DNA from 3 places in the Arthrobacter sp. Soil_N43 genome. Region 3 is predicted to be linked to each of the others. Evidence: predicted binding sites of a transcription regulator. Region 3 holds the regulator's gene; each other region holds the start of a gene.
What was found. Region 3 encodes HrcA, which represses chaperone genes, less so after heat shock. Its sites were predicted from a motif close to TTNGCACTCGNNNNNNNCGAGTGCNAA; they were not measured.

Region 1 (5,224 bases), on a different contig from region 3:
CTGCCTGCCCTGCCTCTGGAACGGCCGGCTGAACGGCGCGGTCCGGACGCGTCGCAGGTGCACCCATGGCTGCAGAGAAGGCCGCGTTGACTTTCCTGCGGCGGTCGCGCACGGCGAGCCTGCGAAGAAGAACGACGGCGGCCACACCCGCCAGAAATGACACGGGCGGAAGCCAGCCGCTTGCCAGTCCAAAGATCGCCAACGCACCGGATATGAGGGCAGTGGCGAACAGCAGGAGCCCGGCCAGTGCGATGGCAGCACGCCCATAGCGGATGCGGAAGGCGCCGCCGGTATTGGCGGCAGGCTTGCCGCCGGGCTTGACCGGCGTGAAGCGTGCTCCGGATTCGCTGCTCTTCCTGGTGTCCATGGGATTCTCCTGCTGGACGGTCATGTGAAGGACCGTTCCGGCTTGCGGGTTTGCAGTTTCGTGGTCAACGCTCTCCGCCATCAAATCGCCGGCCGCCTGAAACTGGTGGCGGCCGTTTCGGAGCACGTAGGGGGCAACCCATACAATCCAGAGCGCAACAGCGACCACAAGGATGACTGAGCTGCTAAGAGGGAAGTCCACACACAAAACCGTATGAGCAATCGGCAAGCTGTTGTGGCATTCGTCTCGGTGTGTCGCCCCCTGCCTCTCAAATCATTGGACTTAAGGCCGGTTATTCCCCGGCGGTCCCTTGTCAGGCCGGCCTCGAACGCAGCCACCTGTTCAGAAGTCCCTCCGGTACTTCCTCGGATGTCAGGGCAAAAGTCCTGTGGTCCGCCCACTCCCCGTTAATGTGCAGGAACCGCGGCCGGTACCCCTCATCGCGGAAACCGAGCTTCTCCACGACGCGCAGGCTGGGCCGGTTTTCCGGCCGGATGTTGATTTCCATGCGGTGCAGGCCCAGGGTCCGGAAACAATGGTCGGTGGCCATGGCGACTGCGGTGGGTGCGATGCCCTGCCCCGCCCGCGCTTCATCCACCCAGTAGCCCAGGGTTGCCATCATGGCCGAGCCCCAGACGATGGAGGACACCGTCAGCTGGCCCACGATGACGGGATCACGGAACCCCGGTGTCCATGCGGTGATCAGGAAAGGCAGCGCCGTGCCCTGGGCTGCCTGGGCGTTCAGCGACCGCACCATTTGGCGGTAGTCCGGAAGTGCGCCGCCCGGGGCGGGGTTGGACGCTTCCCAGGGGGCCAGCCACTCGCTGTTGCGTGAACGGACCGCAGTCCATTCCTTGCGGTCCCGGTATCGGATGGGGCGCAGGACGATGTCGCCGCACTCCAGCGTGACCGGCCAGATGTGGCTGACCCTCATGGGGAACTAGTGGGTCAGGCCGGCAGCGAACTTTGGCAGCCAGTCGCGCAGGCCGGGTCCCAGGTCGTCGCTGTCGACGGCCAGCTGGACACACGCCTTGAGGTAGCTGAGCTTGTCGCCTGTGTCGTAGCGCCGGCCGCGGAAGACCACGCCGAACACGCCGCCGCCTTCGCCGTCCCTGCTGGCGAGTTCCTGCAGCGCGTCGGTCAGCTGGATCTCTCCGCCACGGCCCGGTTCGGTCCGTTCCAGCACATCGAAGACGGCGGGGTGGAGGACGTAGCGCCCGATGACCGCCAGATTGGAGGGAGCCTCCCCGACGTCCGGCTTTTCCACGAGCTTGTTGATCTTGACGAAGCCTTCGCCTTCGATCTCGGAAATGTCCGCGCAGCCATAGGCGCTGATCTCGGAGGGTTCCACCTCGATGAGGGCCACGACGGAGCCACCGGTCTTCGCCTGGACGTCGATCATGATGCTCAGGAGTTCGTCGCGGGCGTCGATCAGGTCATCGCCAAGCAGCACGGCGAAAGGTTCGTGGCCGACGTGCTGGCGCGCACGCAGCACCGCGTGGCCCAGACCCTTGGGGTCGCCCTGGCGGACGTAATGGATGTCGCCCAGGTTGCTGGCGGCCTGGATGGACTCGAGCTTGGCGGTGTCACCCTTGGCCTCGAGCGTTGCTTCCAGCGCTGGAACCCGGTCGAAGTGGTCCTCGAGGGCGCGCTTGTTTCGCCCTGTAATCATCAGCACGTCGCTCAGGCCCACCTGTACGGCTTCTTCGACGACGTACTGGATGGCCGGCTTATCCACCACCGGCAGCATTTCCTTGGGCATGGCCTTGGTGGCAGGCAGGAACCTGGTGCCGAGTCCCGCTACGGGGATGACGGCCTTGCGGACTGAAGGATTAGTGGAAGTCACTCGACTAATGTAACGGAGGGAACATTCATACCGTAAATGCTTCCGGCAGTGGCCACGCCGGGATTCCGCGCGACAAAGGACGGCGCACCATGTCACCACAGACCCTGCAGTCAAAGGATGAGATCCGCTCCCTGCACCGGAAATTCCGCATGGGCATGCAGCCCGACGCCCTCTCAGCGGCCGCCGCCGGGATCGCCCGTCACGGACTGTCCTGGGCCGCCGCCATCGCGGACGGGGCCCCGGCAACGTTTACCGCATACCTGGGCGTGGCCCACGAACCGCCCACCCTCCCGCTGATAACGGCGCTTCACGGTGCAGGCCACAAAGTGCTGCTGCCGGTCTGCGAGCCGGACCGCGCGCTGAGCTGGGTGTTCTGGGATCCGGAGTGCGAATTTGTCCGCAGCCGGTACGCGCCCATCAAGGAGCCTGCCGGAGAACGCCACGGCCTGGAGGCCATCCGGGAGGTGGCCGGACTGTTCCTGCCGGCGACGGCCGTAGACCTGAGCGGAAACAGGATCGGGCAGGGCGGCGGCTATTACGACAAGTTCCTGGCGGACGCCGAAGCCGCTGGTCTGCAGGCACCCAGGGCCGCGGTCATTTACGACTCCGAGCTCCTGCCTGCTTCGAGCATTCCTGTTGAGGGGTTTGACCGTCCCGTCGACGCGGTGCTCACACCCTCGGGCCTGGTCCGCCTGACATGATGCAACGCGCGGGCAAGATGATAGAATTGGCACTCAGGCCCTGCGACTGCTAATGGAGCTGTTTCCGGCACGGAGATCCCGCAAGGAATTCCGCGTCATGGCACCTTGGCAGCACGGGACCTGTCGTTTGTCCAAGAGGAGGATCTTCAGTGCCCACGTATGCCTATGCCTGCAAGGATTGCAGCCATGCCTTTGACATCGTGCAGTCATTCACTGACAGCACTCTGACGTCCTGCCCCGAATGTGAGGGAACCCTGCGCAAGAAGTTCAACAGCGTGGGCGTGGTCTTCAAGGGCTCTGGTTTTTACCGCACGGATTCACGGGACACGAAGGGCAGCTCAGTCTCGCCCACGCCTGCCGCCTCTTCACCGGCGCCGGCTGCGCCTGCCGCCGCACCTGCTGCTGCCGCGAGCTAACCGGCACCGTCCACTCCCGCGACTGTCCGTCCCACGGCGGTAATCCACATACGGGCGCTTGCCCGGGACGCTTTCCACATAGCGCAGGCGTGCACTGCCCCCCGGGGCCGAGGTTCCATAGCGTGGCTGCATGCCAGCTCTCGGACTGCCTCCCGCCAGACCCTCCCGCCCCGCCGCCCGGACGCGCCGCAGCACCACGGCGCCCGGATCTTCCGAACGCCGCCGCCCCAGCCACCTGCAGGGCTGGCTGAACCGCAACCGGCGGCTTGCCGTGGCGCTGCTGCTGTGTGCCGCGGCCGGCATCACGGTCCATCAGCTGACGCCGGCCCCCGCGCACACACTCCCGGCCCTGGCCGCGGCACGTGACTTGCCGGCCGGGGCCACACTGGGCGGCAGCGACCTGGCTGCCGTGGACGTTCCGCCCTTCCTGCTCGCCGCCGGCACGTTCACCGACGCTGCGCAACTCAGCGGCCAGCAACTGGCTGCACCGCTGCGGAAGGGCCAGCTGGTCTCCGAGGCCCAGCTCGTGGGACCTGGCTTGCTCACTGGTTCGCCCCCGGGCTCAGCCGCCGTCCCGCTGCGCATGGCGGACCCCTCCTCCATCCAGCTCGTCTCCCCCGGGCAACTCGTGGACATCGTCCTGACCGGCGGGGCGGGCTTCGAACAGCAGTCCCTGTCCAAGGTCCTGGCCAAGGCGGTGCCGGTGCTCTGGACCTCTGCGCGGGAGGGGCAGGGCGGCCAGTGGCTTGGTACCGGGGATTCCGACGGCCTGATGGTGGTGGCTGCCACTCCGGCGCAGGCAAGCGCGCTGGCCGGAGCGTCAACCCAGGGGAAGCTCTTCTTCGTCCTCGTGGGCTCCACGCGCCGGTGATCCTGCCGGGTGCGGCGGCTAACCCCAGTGCGGAGGCTTTTGTTCCTTGAGCCAGGCGTCGTGGTCGTTATCGGATTCTGCGTCGCCCCAGGCCCGGGGGTCGTCCTCGGCGGCCTTGTTGGGCACCACGCCGCCCGATTTCAGCGGACCTGCGGTCTTGGCCGGGTCCGGAGTCTTGGCCGGCGGGGCAGAAGCCGCGGGGCCCGTGCGGGACTCACGGTCTGCTGCTTCGTGGCTCACTGCGCGTTTTCCTTCCTGTCCGGTATACCGCCATCGTATTCGTTCTCGCCGTCGAGGCTTCCGTCGGACTCGTCACGGCGCTGCCGGTGGTCCTGGTCTTCCAACAGGACCTGGTCCTCCAATGCCTGGTCCTCCAATGCCTGGTCCTCCAGTGCCTGGAACTCCTGCACCTCGTCCTCGCGCCCCTGGAACTCCTGGCCCTGGAACTCCTGGGCCTGGCCGTTCTGGACCTGGCCGTCCTCGTCTGCCGCCGGCCCGTAGGAGTCGTCACCCAGGCCCGTGACGTCCTCGTCGAAGAAGCCCGGTGAGGCCACGGCCCGGGCCGGGCGCACCGGCTTCTCAAGTCCGAGGTAGCCGCCGATCCGGTCGGCGCAGGCCGAAGGATCCGTGAACACCTCGATCGTCCACAGCGGCATATAGCGCCAGCCCAGGCGCTCGAGAAGCTGCGGGCGGAGCCTGCTGCGTTCGCGGACCGTCATCTGGCGGTACTGTTCGGTTCCGTCGGACTCAATGGCCACCGGCCGCGGAATCTCGGCCTCATCCTGGCCCATCGTCCTCAAGGGGTCGGCTGCTGCCACGACGTCAATGACGCCGTCATACTGGTGCCAGACGCGTGCCCCGCGGGCCCGGAGCCGTTCCCCCAGGTCGGCCACGAGGGGATCCGCACCCAGCGCCTGCTCGCTTGCCGCCGCCCGGGAAGCCGGCGTGCCGAGGTCTGTGTTGCCGGAAATCTCGCGGTCCAGCAGCTCGTACAGGTCCACCGCACCATGGGCCAGACGGGTC
Region 2 (5,224 bases), on a different contig from region 3:
GTTGGCCTGGCCTCGTTTGTCCTGCTTCCCCAGCTCGGCTTCGACGCCGCTGCCGGCCCGTCGTCAGCCAAAGATGCGGCCGTCTCGCCGTCCGCCGGCACCTCGGCCACGCCCTCCGCGGCCGCGAGCACATCCGGCGCCTCGGCGGCCAACGCCCCGGCGTCCGATGACCCGTTGCCGTCCGATGATTCATCGGCGGACGCATCCCCATCGGCCCCCGCATCCGATCCGGCATCCGTCGAACCGCTCGCCTCAGACGTGGACAAGGCACTCCCTGTCTCGGTCTACAACGGCACGCTGACATCCGGCCTGGCGGGCCGCGTCGGCGCCACCCTCCAGTCCGACGGGTGGACCCTGGGCCAGGTCGCGAACTGGCAGGGCGCACCGCAGCAGGAGTCCGTCATCTTCTACTCCGGTGCGGAGAGCAAAGCCAGGGCCGAGGCCCTCGGGGAGCTGCTGAACATCACCACACTCGTGGAGAGCGCAGGATTCGAGACATCCGTTGCCGTGGTGCTGGGACCCGGCTTCCAGTGACGTTGTGGGTTACGCCTGAATAACTATTGAGCCCGGGTCCGGCTGTCCGTCTGCCTCGCGCAGGGGCGCAGTGGATAGAGTGATTTTGAGTCTTCGGCGCGTAATTCACGGCACACACTGAAGTGGGCCTTACGGAAGCAATCTGAAAGTGTGGAGATCATGGCATTGGGAACCGTGAAGTGGTTCAACGCTGAAAAGGGCTACGGCTTCATAACCGTTGACGGCACGGGCGACGACGTCTTCGTGCACTGGTCCGCCATCCAGGTGGACGGCTACCGCGCCCTCGAGGAAGGCCAGCGGGTTGAGCTCGAGGTCGGCGAAGGCGAAAAGGGCCCGCAGGCCGAAAACGTCCGGCCCGCCTAGTGGCTGCCCGCGCCGTGCGGAGGCTTGCCCAAGTGACCGCCCGACGGCGGACGGGAACCACGGGGTCCGCCCGCACCGCAGCCTGGGGTACTACGGCTTGGGGTACTGCTGCCTGGTGTGCTGCTGCCGTGTTGGTGCTGGGCGCGTGCTCTGGGTCAGCCGACAACGCCCGGACTGCGTCAGTGGAAGCCAGCGGCGACGGCACCTTCCGGATCGGCCTGATCCTGGACAGCACTGGAACGCAGGCCTTCCTGAACGGCGCCCAGCTGGCAGCCGCCAAGCTGGCCGTGCAGGAGATCAACGCGGCCGGAGGCCACAAAGGCAGGCCCGTCGAGCTGTTGCCGGAAAAGATCGGCGGTGACGTCGGCGCGCAGGCGCGGGAACTAGTGGACGCCAAGGCCGACGTGGTGATCGGGCCCACCGATTCCAGCCGCGCCCCCGCCGCCATCGACGTGCTGTCCAAGGCCAAAGTCGCGCTCATCTCGCCCGCCAACACGGCAGGCGAGCTGAGCCAGTACCGGAGCGGCGGGTACTACTTCCGCACCGCGGCGGCCGACGCCGCCCAGGCTGCCGTGCTGGTGAAACTGGCCAAGGACGGCGGCGCCAAGAGCCTTGCCGTCGTCCACGAGGAGGGCGTCTATGGCACGGACGTGTCGGCGGCCGTCTCGACCTCCGCGAAGGGTGCCGGGCTCGAGCCGGTGACCACGGCGGGCTTCAAGGCGGGCGATGCCCAGAAGGCCGCGGCGGCTGCCGCGGATGCCTCCCCGGACGCCGTCGTCGTCGTTGCCCGCGGGGGTGCGCAGGGCGCCATCGCAGAACTCCACAACGCGGGACTGTCGGGGAAGCAGCTGATCCTGGCAGACGGTGCCTTCAGGCAATACGGTTCGGACCTCGGTTCCCGGGCGCTGGAGGGCGCCCGCGGAATCGTCTCCGGGGTGTTCCCCTCGGCCCATCTGCAGGGCGAACTCGTGGCCGTGGACAAGAACCTCAAAGACATGACCTTCGCTGCGGAGACCTACGATGCGGTCAACCTCGCAGCACTGGCGGCCGCCGCGGCCGATGACGACGCCGGCGCCTCCGTGGCCGCGAAACTCATCGCCGTATCCGGGGGCTCCGCCGCCGCGGGCCCCCAGCCGGCAGGCAAGCCCGCGGTATGCGGGACGTACAAGGAGTGCCTGGCGGGCGTCAGGGCGGGAACGGCCGTGGACTATGACGGCGAGTCAGGCCCGGTCCGGTTCGATGCGAACGGCGACGTGACGGTGGCCAAGTACATGGTGTTCACCTACGGCGCGGACAACAGGGCGAAACTCACCGGCAGCGAAACAGCGAGCCGGGCGGCGGGCTGATCGCTGGCAGCGAAGCCGCCCCGGGAGCGGCCCGGTTTTCGCGGCCACTGCTTGCACTCTCCCCGGGGGAGTGCTAATTATTGATTAGCACTCCTGCATATCGACTGCTAACCGCGTCGCCCGGCCCAGGCCGCCAGCGAGGTCAGCGGCCGAGTATGGAGCGAAGAAATACCTGGTTGGGGTGAGATCCGGACTGCCGGCGTACAGAGGCCTGCAGGAACGATCGTCCGTCGCGGGCACCGCAGCAAGGTTCATTCTTAACGACTGTCCCGAAAGGACTACTGCCGTTATGGCCAAGATCATTGCATTTGATGAAGAGGCACGCCGCGGTCTTGAGCGGGGCCTGAACATCCTCGCCGACGCCGTCAAGGTCACCCTCGGCCCGCGTGGACGCAACGTCGTCCTCGAAAAGAAGTGGGGCGCCCCCACGATCACCAACGATGGTGTTTCCATCGCCAAGGAGATCGAGCTGGACGATCCTTACGAGAAGATCGGCGCCGAGCTGGTTAAGGAAGTTGCCAAGAAGACGGATGACGTCGCTGGCGACGGCACCACTACCGCAACCGTGCTGGCCCAGGCCCTCGTCAAGGAAGGCCTGCGCAACGTCGCGGCCGGCGCTGACCCGCTGTCCCTCAAGCGCGGCATCGAGAAGGCAGTTGAAGCGGTAACCCGCGAACTGCTGGACAACGCCAAGGAAATCGAAACCAAGGAAGAGATCGCCGCCACGGCCTCCATCTCCGCCGGTGACGACGAAATCGGCGCCCTCATTGCCGAGGCCCTCGACAAGGTCGGCAAGGAAGGTGTCATCACCGTTGAGGAGTCCAACACCTTCGGCCTGGAGCTTGAGCTCACCGAAGGCATGCGCTTCGACAAGGGCTACATCTCCGCATACTTCGTCACGGACACCGAGCGCCAGGAAACGGTCCTTGAGGACCCGTACATCCTGATCGTCAACTCCAAGATCTCCAACGTCAAGGAACTGGTTGCTGTCCTCGAAAAGGTCATGCAGTCCAGCAAGCCGCTGCTGATCATTGCCGAAGACATCGAGGGCGAGGCCCTGGCCACCCTGATCGTCAACAAGATCCGCGGCACCTTCAAGTCCGTTGCCGTCAAGGCTCCGGGCTTCGGTGACCGCCGCAAGGCCCAGCTCGCCGACATCGCCATCCTCACCGGTGGCCAGGTCATCGCCGAGGAAGTTGGCCTCAAGCTCGAGACCGCTGGCCTCGAACTCCTGGGCCGCGCCCGCAAGGTGGTTGTCACCAAGGACGAGACCACCATCGTCGAAGGTGCCGGCGACGCCGACCAGATCGCCGGCCGCGTTTCCCAGATCCGCGCCGAGATCGAAAACTCCGACTCCGACTACGACCGCGAGAAGCTGCAGGAGCGCCTGGCCAAGCTGGCCGGCGGCGTTGCAGTCATCAAGGCCGGTGCCGCAACCGAGGTTGAGCTCAAGGAACGCAAGCACCGCATCGAGGACGCCGTCCGCAACGCGAAGGCTGCTGTTGAAGAGGGCATCGTCGCCGGCGGTGGCGTTGCCCTGATCCAGGCAGGCCTCAAGGCATTCGCCAACCTGAACCTGACCGGCGACGAAGCAACCGGTGCGAACATCGTCCGCGTTGCCATCGATGCTCCGCTGAAGCAGATCGCCTTCAACGCCGGCCTCGAGCCTGGCGTTGTGGTCGACAAGGTCCGCGGCCTGCCCGCAGGCCACGGCCTGAACGCCGCAACCGGCGAGTACGTCGACCTGCTGGCTGCCGGCATCAACGACCCCGTCAAGGTAACCCGCTCTGCCCTGCAGAACGCGGCTTCCATTGCCGGACTGTTCCTCACCACCGAGGCAGTCGTTGCCGACAAGCCGGAGAAGAACGCTCCGGCCATGGGCGGCGGCGACGAGATGGGCGGCATGGGCGGTTTCTAACCCCCGGACGTCCATTCGCTGAAGCTTCCCGGTGAAGCACGCGTCAGGCGGCGGCGGTCCCACCTTAGGGTGGGGCCGCCGCTGCTCGTTAACGGCGCCGCCTGCGAGTGCCGGAAGGTGCGGCGCCCCGTTCCAGCGGGAGGCTGAATTTCAGTGTCGGCAGGGTCTGGCAGGATGGATTCGTGACGATTACAGCAGCGGCCGACGGTTCGGCCTTAGGAAATCCCGGTCCGGCCGGATGGGCCTGGTATGTGAACGACGATTGCTGGCGCGCCGGAGGGTGGCCGCACGGAACGAACAACCAGGGTGAGCTCATGGCTGTGCTGGACCTGTTCCGCGCCACGGCCCATGTCCCGCAGGAGGACCTGCACATCCTCTGCGACAGCCAGTACGTCATCAACTGCATCACCAAATGGATGCCGGGCTGGAAGCGCAAGGGCTGGCGCAAGGCCGACGGCAAGCCGGTGTTGAACGTGGACCTCCTCAAGGACATCGACAGGGAACTGGTGGGGCGGAAGTACACCTTCGAATGGGTCAGGGGCCACGCCGGCCACGACCTCAACGAGGCAGCGGACGAGCGCGCCCGGGCCGTTGCCCTGGCCTACCAGCAGGGAGTCGCCGCACGGTCCGGGCCAGGCTTCCGAGGAGCGGATGCCCCCGGCGCACCGGCTGGCGGCGAGGACTCCGATGAGACCCAAGAACCGGACTTTTCCAGCGAACCGGAACTGGACCTTTTCGGCCAACCGGAGCCTGACTATTTCAGCGAACCGGAGCCGGACCTTTTCAGCGAGCTGGATGCGGACGCATTCGCCGCGCCGCGGGGCAGCAACCCGAGCCCGGAACAGACCGTCGAGGCGCTGGAACGTGAGCTTCTCCGCCCGGACGTACGCAGCGATATTGGCCGGATAGGCGTGCTCCTGCATCCGGAGTTCATGGAGATCGGCAGCTCCGGTAGGGTCTGGACCCGCGACGCCATGATGATGTCGCTGGAGGAAAGCCCCGGCAGCCCGATGGAGCTGGAACTGATTGGTGCCGAGCGGATCGGCGCGGACACCATCCTGCT
Region 3 (5,224 bases):
GGCAGGCTCGGCTCCGGCGTGTCGCCGGCGGCCGGACGCGAGACCCTCGACGCCGAGACCCGCCGTGTGGAACGCGTCATGCTTGAGGCCAGGCTGGCTTCAGGGCTGGCGGTCAGCACACTGTCCTTCGACGGCAGGCACGCTGTGGCCGGGCTTATCGCCGACGGTCTTGTGGTGCCGGCCGACGCCTTCCGCGGCCGGCTGGTCCTCACCCTCAAGGGCCGGCTGCTGGCCGACGCCGTGGTCCGCAGGATCCTGCCGGACTGAAGCTCCAGCCCGCGCCACTGGCGCATGGCTCAAACAACCGTCGCATGGCTTAAAAAACAGCGGCCCCAGAACCGAAGAGGTCTGGGGCCGCCGCCTTGTGCGCTTACTTAATCCAGCGCAGGTTGAACTGGTACCGGTGCGGCTGGCCCCGGTTGACGTGGATGCCGGCGGACACCGCAAAGCACGTCAATGCGATCCAGATCAGCGTGGCAATGACGGCGAAAACATTGCCCACCACCGGGAGGAGCACCAGGAGGTTGGCAAGAACGGCCGCGATGGTGGGAGGCAGCGTGAAGTTGAGGGCTTCCTTGGATTCCTGGGCCGTGAACGGACCCCGCTCCCGGAAAATCAGGTAGATCAGCAGCGCCGGAACGCAGCCGAGGATGCCGCCGAAGTGGGCCAGCGTGGCCCACTGCCGGTCCTCGCTGGCTGTCAGCGGAAGCGCATTGGCAGGCACGCCATGGTACTGGGGCACGTCAGGGCCGGACTGGTGGTCCCTGCGGTCACGAGCGTCTTCTGCCACGGTGAGTCTTCCTTAAGCTTGCGTTGGTGCGTTGGTGCCGGTATTCGCCCCCGGCCGGTAACCCGGACGGCGGCAGCGCGGAAGGCGCCCTTTCAAGAATACTGGGTCGGGCGCGGAATGAATGACGCGCCGCCGAGCCTGCCTCTAACCGTGTGCCTGGCCCAAGCCCTTGGCGTACGCGGCCTGCCCCACGTGCTGGAGGCAATCGGCAATAGTGCTGACCAGCCGCACGCCCAGAGTCACCGGCGGATCCCAGCGGTAGTCGACGACGCGGTCGAAGTCCTCGTCGCCAAGAGATTTCAGGAACTCCACAGTCTGCCGGTGAACAGCGTCGTAGTATGCGCGCAACATCTCCGGCGTGGCATGCACGGCGTCCACCTGGTCGGTCGAATGGCCGTACCCTGTGTCGCGGTCGGGCAGCGGCAGTCCGAAGCGGCCGGCAAACCCCTGTGAGAGCCACACCTGGTCCAGGCCGGCGGCGGCGGCGACCTGCGAGTCCTCTATCCGGCCGAGGTGCCAGATCAGCCAGGCAATTGAGTTTCCGTTGCCCGCGGGCCGGCGGATCAGGGATCCGTCGTCGGTCCCGTCCAGGGTGGCGGCCACGGTGTCATGGATCCGGCCGAAGGCGTCAAGCAGCAATTCGTTGGATTTCATCGGGTCACCTTACTGATCGCCGGCTCGCCCGCCGGTGTGTAACCGCTCACGTGCGCAGCCCACAACGGCGGACAGATCGAGCCCGTAGGTTGGTCCCTCGCCGGAACGGTACTCCTCGAGCCGTGCCGCACCGCGCTCGACGAGCCGGAGCGCGCCAACGCTGTTCCCGCGGGCGGCGTGGGTGAGCCCGACACAGATCTGGGCGAGCCCTTGCCAGAGGTTGCGTTCTTCGGCCGGTCCGGCTTTCCAGCGCGCCTCGAGTACTTCATGGGCGGCGAAGGGCCGGCCCGCGTCCAGCAGGTTCCTGGCCGAGACTAACGTCTGCTCCGGCGGCAGCGGCTCCTCCGGGACCGGCTCGACTCCAACGCTTCCGTACGGCAGCGGCCGGCCAAGCGCGTCACGTGGCCGGGACTGCCGCGGGCGCCGGAAAGCATCCCGGTCCCGGTCGCCGGTCATTGCCGTTTCCGCCCTGAGCGTCTCTGGTACCTGCCCGCGTTCATACACCCCATGCTACGTCCGCCCCTTCGAAGGGACCCGCCAGAATTGTTGATCGGTGCTGCGATGACACGCCCGGCTCGACTAGGGCACGGTGAGGAAGTCGATGACCTCCTCCACCCGCCCCAGCAGGGCAGGTTCGAGATCGGCGTAGGTCCGCACCGCACCCAGGAGCTTCTGCCAGCCCAGGCCGACGTCCTCCTTCGTGGCGTGCGGCCAGCCGAAGGCGGCCAGGATCCCGGTCTTCCAGTCGGTGCCCCTGGGCACCACCGGCCACTGCTCGATCCCCAGGACGGAGGGCCGGATGGCCTGCCAGACATCCACGTAGGGGTGGCCCACGATGAGTACGTTCCCCGCGGCGCCGGGCGACGCCATGACGGCCTCCGCAATGCGTGACTCCTTGGAGTCCGGGACAAGGTGATCCACGAGGACGCCCAGCCTGCGGCCCGGTCCCGGCCGGAAAGCGGCGACCGCCCCGGCCAGGTCGTCGATGCCGTGAAGGGGCTCGACGACGATTCCCTCCACCCGAAGGTCGTCGCCCCAGACCTTCTCCACGAGTTCAGCGTCGTGCTTGCCTTCAACCCAGATCCGGCTGGCCTTGGCCACCTGGGCGCGCTGGCCCTCCACACGGACGGAGCCCGACGCCGTCCGTCCAGCCGGGCCGGAACCTGGCCGTTTGGCGGCCGGAGCCGGCGGCATCAGCCGGATGGGCTGGCCCTCCAGCAGGAACCCGAAGCCAAGCCGGAAGGAACGGGACTTGCCGCGGCGGTCCTCAAGGGCCACCACATGCATCCCGCCGGACTTCTCTACCCGCGTCACCGCCCCCACCCAGCCGGACTGCACGTCCTCCAGCACCATGCCGCGCTCAACCGGCACTTCCGGCAAACTGTTCTTGGCGGGCGCTGCAATCTCCTGCGGGCCCCAGGTCTGGTACTGCATAGTTAAACACCGCTTTGCGCTAGGAGGCTGCCGCCCGGCCGGTAAACAGCCTCCGGCCGGACACGGGCCCGGAATTTCGCCCGGAGCGGTACCAATGCTAACAACGGGCCGTCTCATATTAGACTGGTTAGCACTTAGGGATGTCGAGTGCTAACCATGTGCTGCCTGCCCTTGCCCGCAAAAACAGTTGATCGGAGGTGGATTGTGAGCGAACCACGCAAGCTTGAGGTGCTGCGCGCCATTGTGGAGGACTACGTCCATTCCCGCGAGCCTGTCGGATCCAAGGCGCTGGTCGAGCGCCACCATTTGGGGGTTTCCAGCGCCACCATCCGCAACGACATGGCTGCGCTTGAGGACGAGGGACTCATCACCGCCCCGCACACCAGCGCCGGCAGGATTCCCACCGACAAGGGCTACCGGCTTTTTGTGGACCAGATTTCGGCGGTCAAGCCACTGTCTCCGGCCGAGCGCCGTGCCATCCAGTCACTGCTGGAGGGGTCCGACGATCTCGACGACGTCCTGGAGCGCACGGTCAGGCTCCTGGCGCAGCTGACCAACCAGGTGGCCGTGGTGCAGTACCCGCACCTGAGCCGGGCCGTGGTGCGCCACATTGAATTCGTCCAGTTGGCGCCGCGCAAGGTCCTCATCGTGCTGATCGCCGACTCGGGCAAGGTCGAGCAGCGCGTCGTCGACGTCGGCCAGGAACTCAGCGAAGACACGCTGACCGCGTTGCGGACCAGGTTCCTTGCGGGCGTCGCAGGCACGGCGCTGACCATGCTGCCCCAGTACCTCGCCGCCGTCGTGGCCGGCTGCGCTCCGGCCGAACGGCCGGCTGCCGTCGCCCTCAGCAGGGCCCTCGAGGCCCTCTCGCACAGCAGCAGGGAAGACCGCATGGTCATGGCCGGCACCGCCAATCTCGCACGGTCCAACGTGGACTTCCCGCTCAGCATCGGACCCGTCCTCGAGGCCCTCGAGGAACAGGTGGTCATGCTGCGGCTCCTCAGCGACATGGCACAGGACCCCCGTGGAGTCGCCGTGAGCATTGGCCGGGAGAACCCCTACGACGGGCTCGCCGAGGCGTCGGTGGTTGCCACCGGCTATGGACCCGACGCCACCGCGAAAATCGGCATCCTTGGGCCCACCCGCATGGACTATCCCACCACCATGGCCGCCGTCCGCGCGGTGGCCCGCTACCTTTCGAGGATTCTCGGTCCGTGATCCCGCGGCCGAATGAGTCCGATACCCAGGCACCATAACCAGGAAGAGATACGAACTTTGAGCAGCCACTACGACGTTCTCGGAGTCTCCCCGGAAGCCACCGGAGAAGAGATCAAAAAGGCCTACCGCAAGCTGGCCCGCACCCTGCACCCGGACGTGAACCCGGGAGCTGAAGCGTCTGACCGGTTCAAGGCGGTCACCCATGCCTACGAGGTGCTGTCCGATCCGCAGAAGCGCAGGGTTTATGACACCACGGGCAACGAGAACGGCACGGACAACGGCTTCGGCGGCGGCAGCTACGCCGGCCAGGGGTTCGCGTTCCAGGACATCTTCGACACCTTCTTCGGCGCCGGCGGAACCGCCGGCCCGGCGTCGCGTGTCCGGCGGGGGCAGGACGCCCTCATCAGCGTCCGGATCGACCTGCGCGACGCCGTCTTTGGCGCCAACAAGAAGCTCGAAGTCGATACCGCCGTCGTCTGCCCCACGTGTGACGGCTCCTGCTGCCGCGAAGGCACTCATCCGGAACGCTGCGACATCTGCGGCGGCAGTGGCCAGGTCCAGCGCGCCGTGCGTTCCATCCTCGGCCAGGTCATGACGTCCGCACCCTGCGGATCCTGCGAGGGCTTCGGAACCGTCATCAAGGATCCCTGCAACGAGTGCAGCGGCCAGGGCCGGATCCGCAGCCGGCGGTCGCTGACCATCAAGGTCCCCGCCGGTGTGGCCACGGGCACCCGGATCCAGCTGTCCGGGCAGGGCGAAGCCGGTCCGGCCGGCGGGCCGTCCGGCGACCTCTACGTTGAAATCCGCGTCAACAACGACCCCACCTACGTCCGCGACGGCGATGACCTCCACGCCACGCTCAACATCCCCATGACCGCTGCGGCCCTCGGCACCGAGCTGAGCCTGGACACCTTCGACGGCAAGCAGGACATCGACGTCAAGGCCGGCACGCAGTCGGGCGAAGTCATCACCCTCCGCGGGCTCGGCGTCACGCACTTGCGGGGCTATGGTCGCGGGGACCTCAAGGTCCACCTGCAGGTCGAGACGCCCGCCAAGCTCGACCCCGCCCAGGAAGACCTGCTGCGTCAGCTCGCCAAGCTCCGCGGCGAACAGTTCTCCGAGGGCAAG

Region 1: a site for HrcA is predicted at 2,941-2,967, ahead of AC3A3W_RS13190 (FmdB family zinc ribbon protein). Genes of this name have one in related genera too.
Region 2: a site for HrcA is predicted at 2,328-2,354, ahead of groL (chaperonin GroEL). Genes of this name have one in related genera too.

The regions. Positions count from the first base shown of each region.
Region 1 is NZ_JBDGML010000100.1:36,395-41,618, reverse strand. It holds gene AC3A3W_RS13210 (hypothetical protein) at 1-367, opposite strand, end outside; gene AC3A3W_RS13205 (GNAT family N-acetyltransferase) at 681-1,301, opposite strand; gene galU (UTP--glucose-1-phosphate uridylyltransferase GalU) at 1,308-2,213, opposite strand; gene AC3A3W_RS13195 (5-formyltetrahydrofolate cyclo-ligase) at 2,303-2,914, shown strand; gene AC3A3W_RS13190 (FmdB family zinc ribbon protein) at 3,064-3,330, shown strand; gene cpaB (Flp pilus assembly protein CpaB) at 3,461-4,201, shown strand; gene AC3A3W_RS13180 (hypothetical protein) at 4,220-4,441, opposite strand; gene AC3A3W_RS13175 (AAA family ATPase) at 4,438-5,224, opposite strand, start outside.
Region 2 is NZ_JBDGML010000092.1:31,514-36,737, forward strand. It holds gene AC3A3W_RS11090 (LytR C-terminal domain-containing protein) at 1-534, shown strand, start outside; gene AC3A3W_RS11095 (cold-shock protein) at 694-897, shown strand; gene AC3A3W_RS11100 (ABC transporter substrate-binding protein) at 1,026-2,243, shown strand; gene groL (chaperonin GroEL) at 2,533-4,161, shown strand; gene AC3A3W_RS11110 (RNase H family protein) at 4,344-5,224, shown strand, end outside.
Region 3 is NZ_JBDGML010000069.1:10,336-15,559, forward strand. It holds gene hemW (radical SAM family heme chaperone HemW) at 1-267, shown strand, start outside; gene AC3A3W_RS06665 (DUF4870 domain-containing protein) at 371-790, opposite strand; gene AC3A3W_RS06670 (mycothiol transferase) at 935-1,444, opposite strand; gene AC3A3W_RS06675 (DUF309 domain-containing protein) at 1,454-1,900, opposite strand; gene AC3A3W_RS06680 (DUF3097 domain-containing protein) at 2,024-2,878, opposite strand; gene hrcA (heat-inducible transcriptional repressor HrcA) at 3,083-4,096, shown strand; gene dnaJ (molecular chaperone DnaJ) at 4,154-5,224, shown strand, end outside.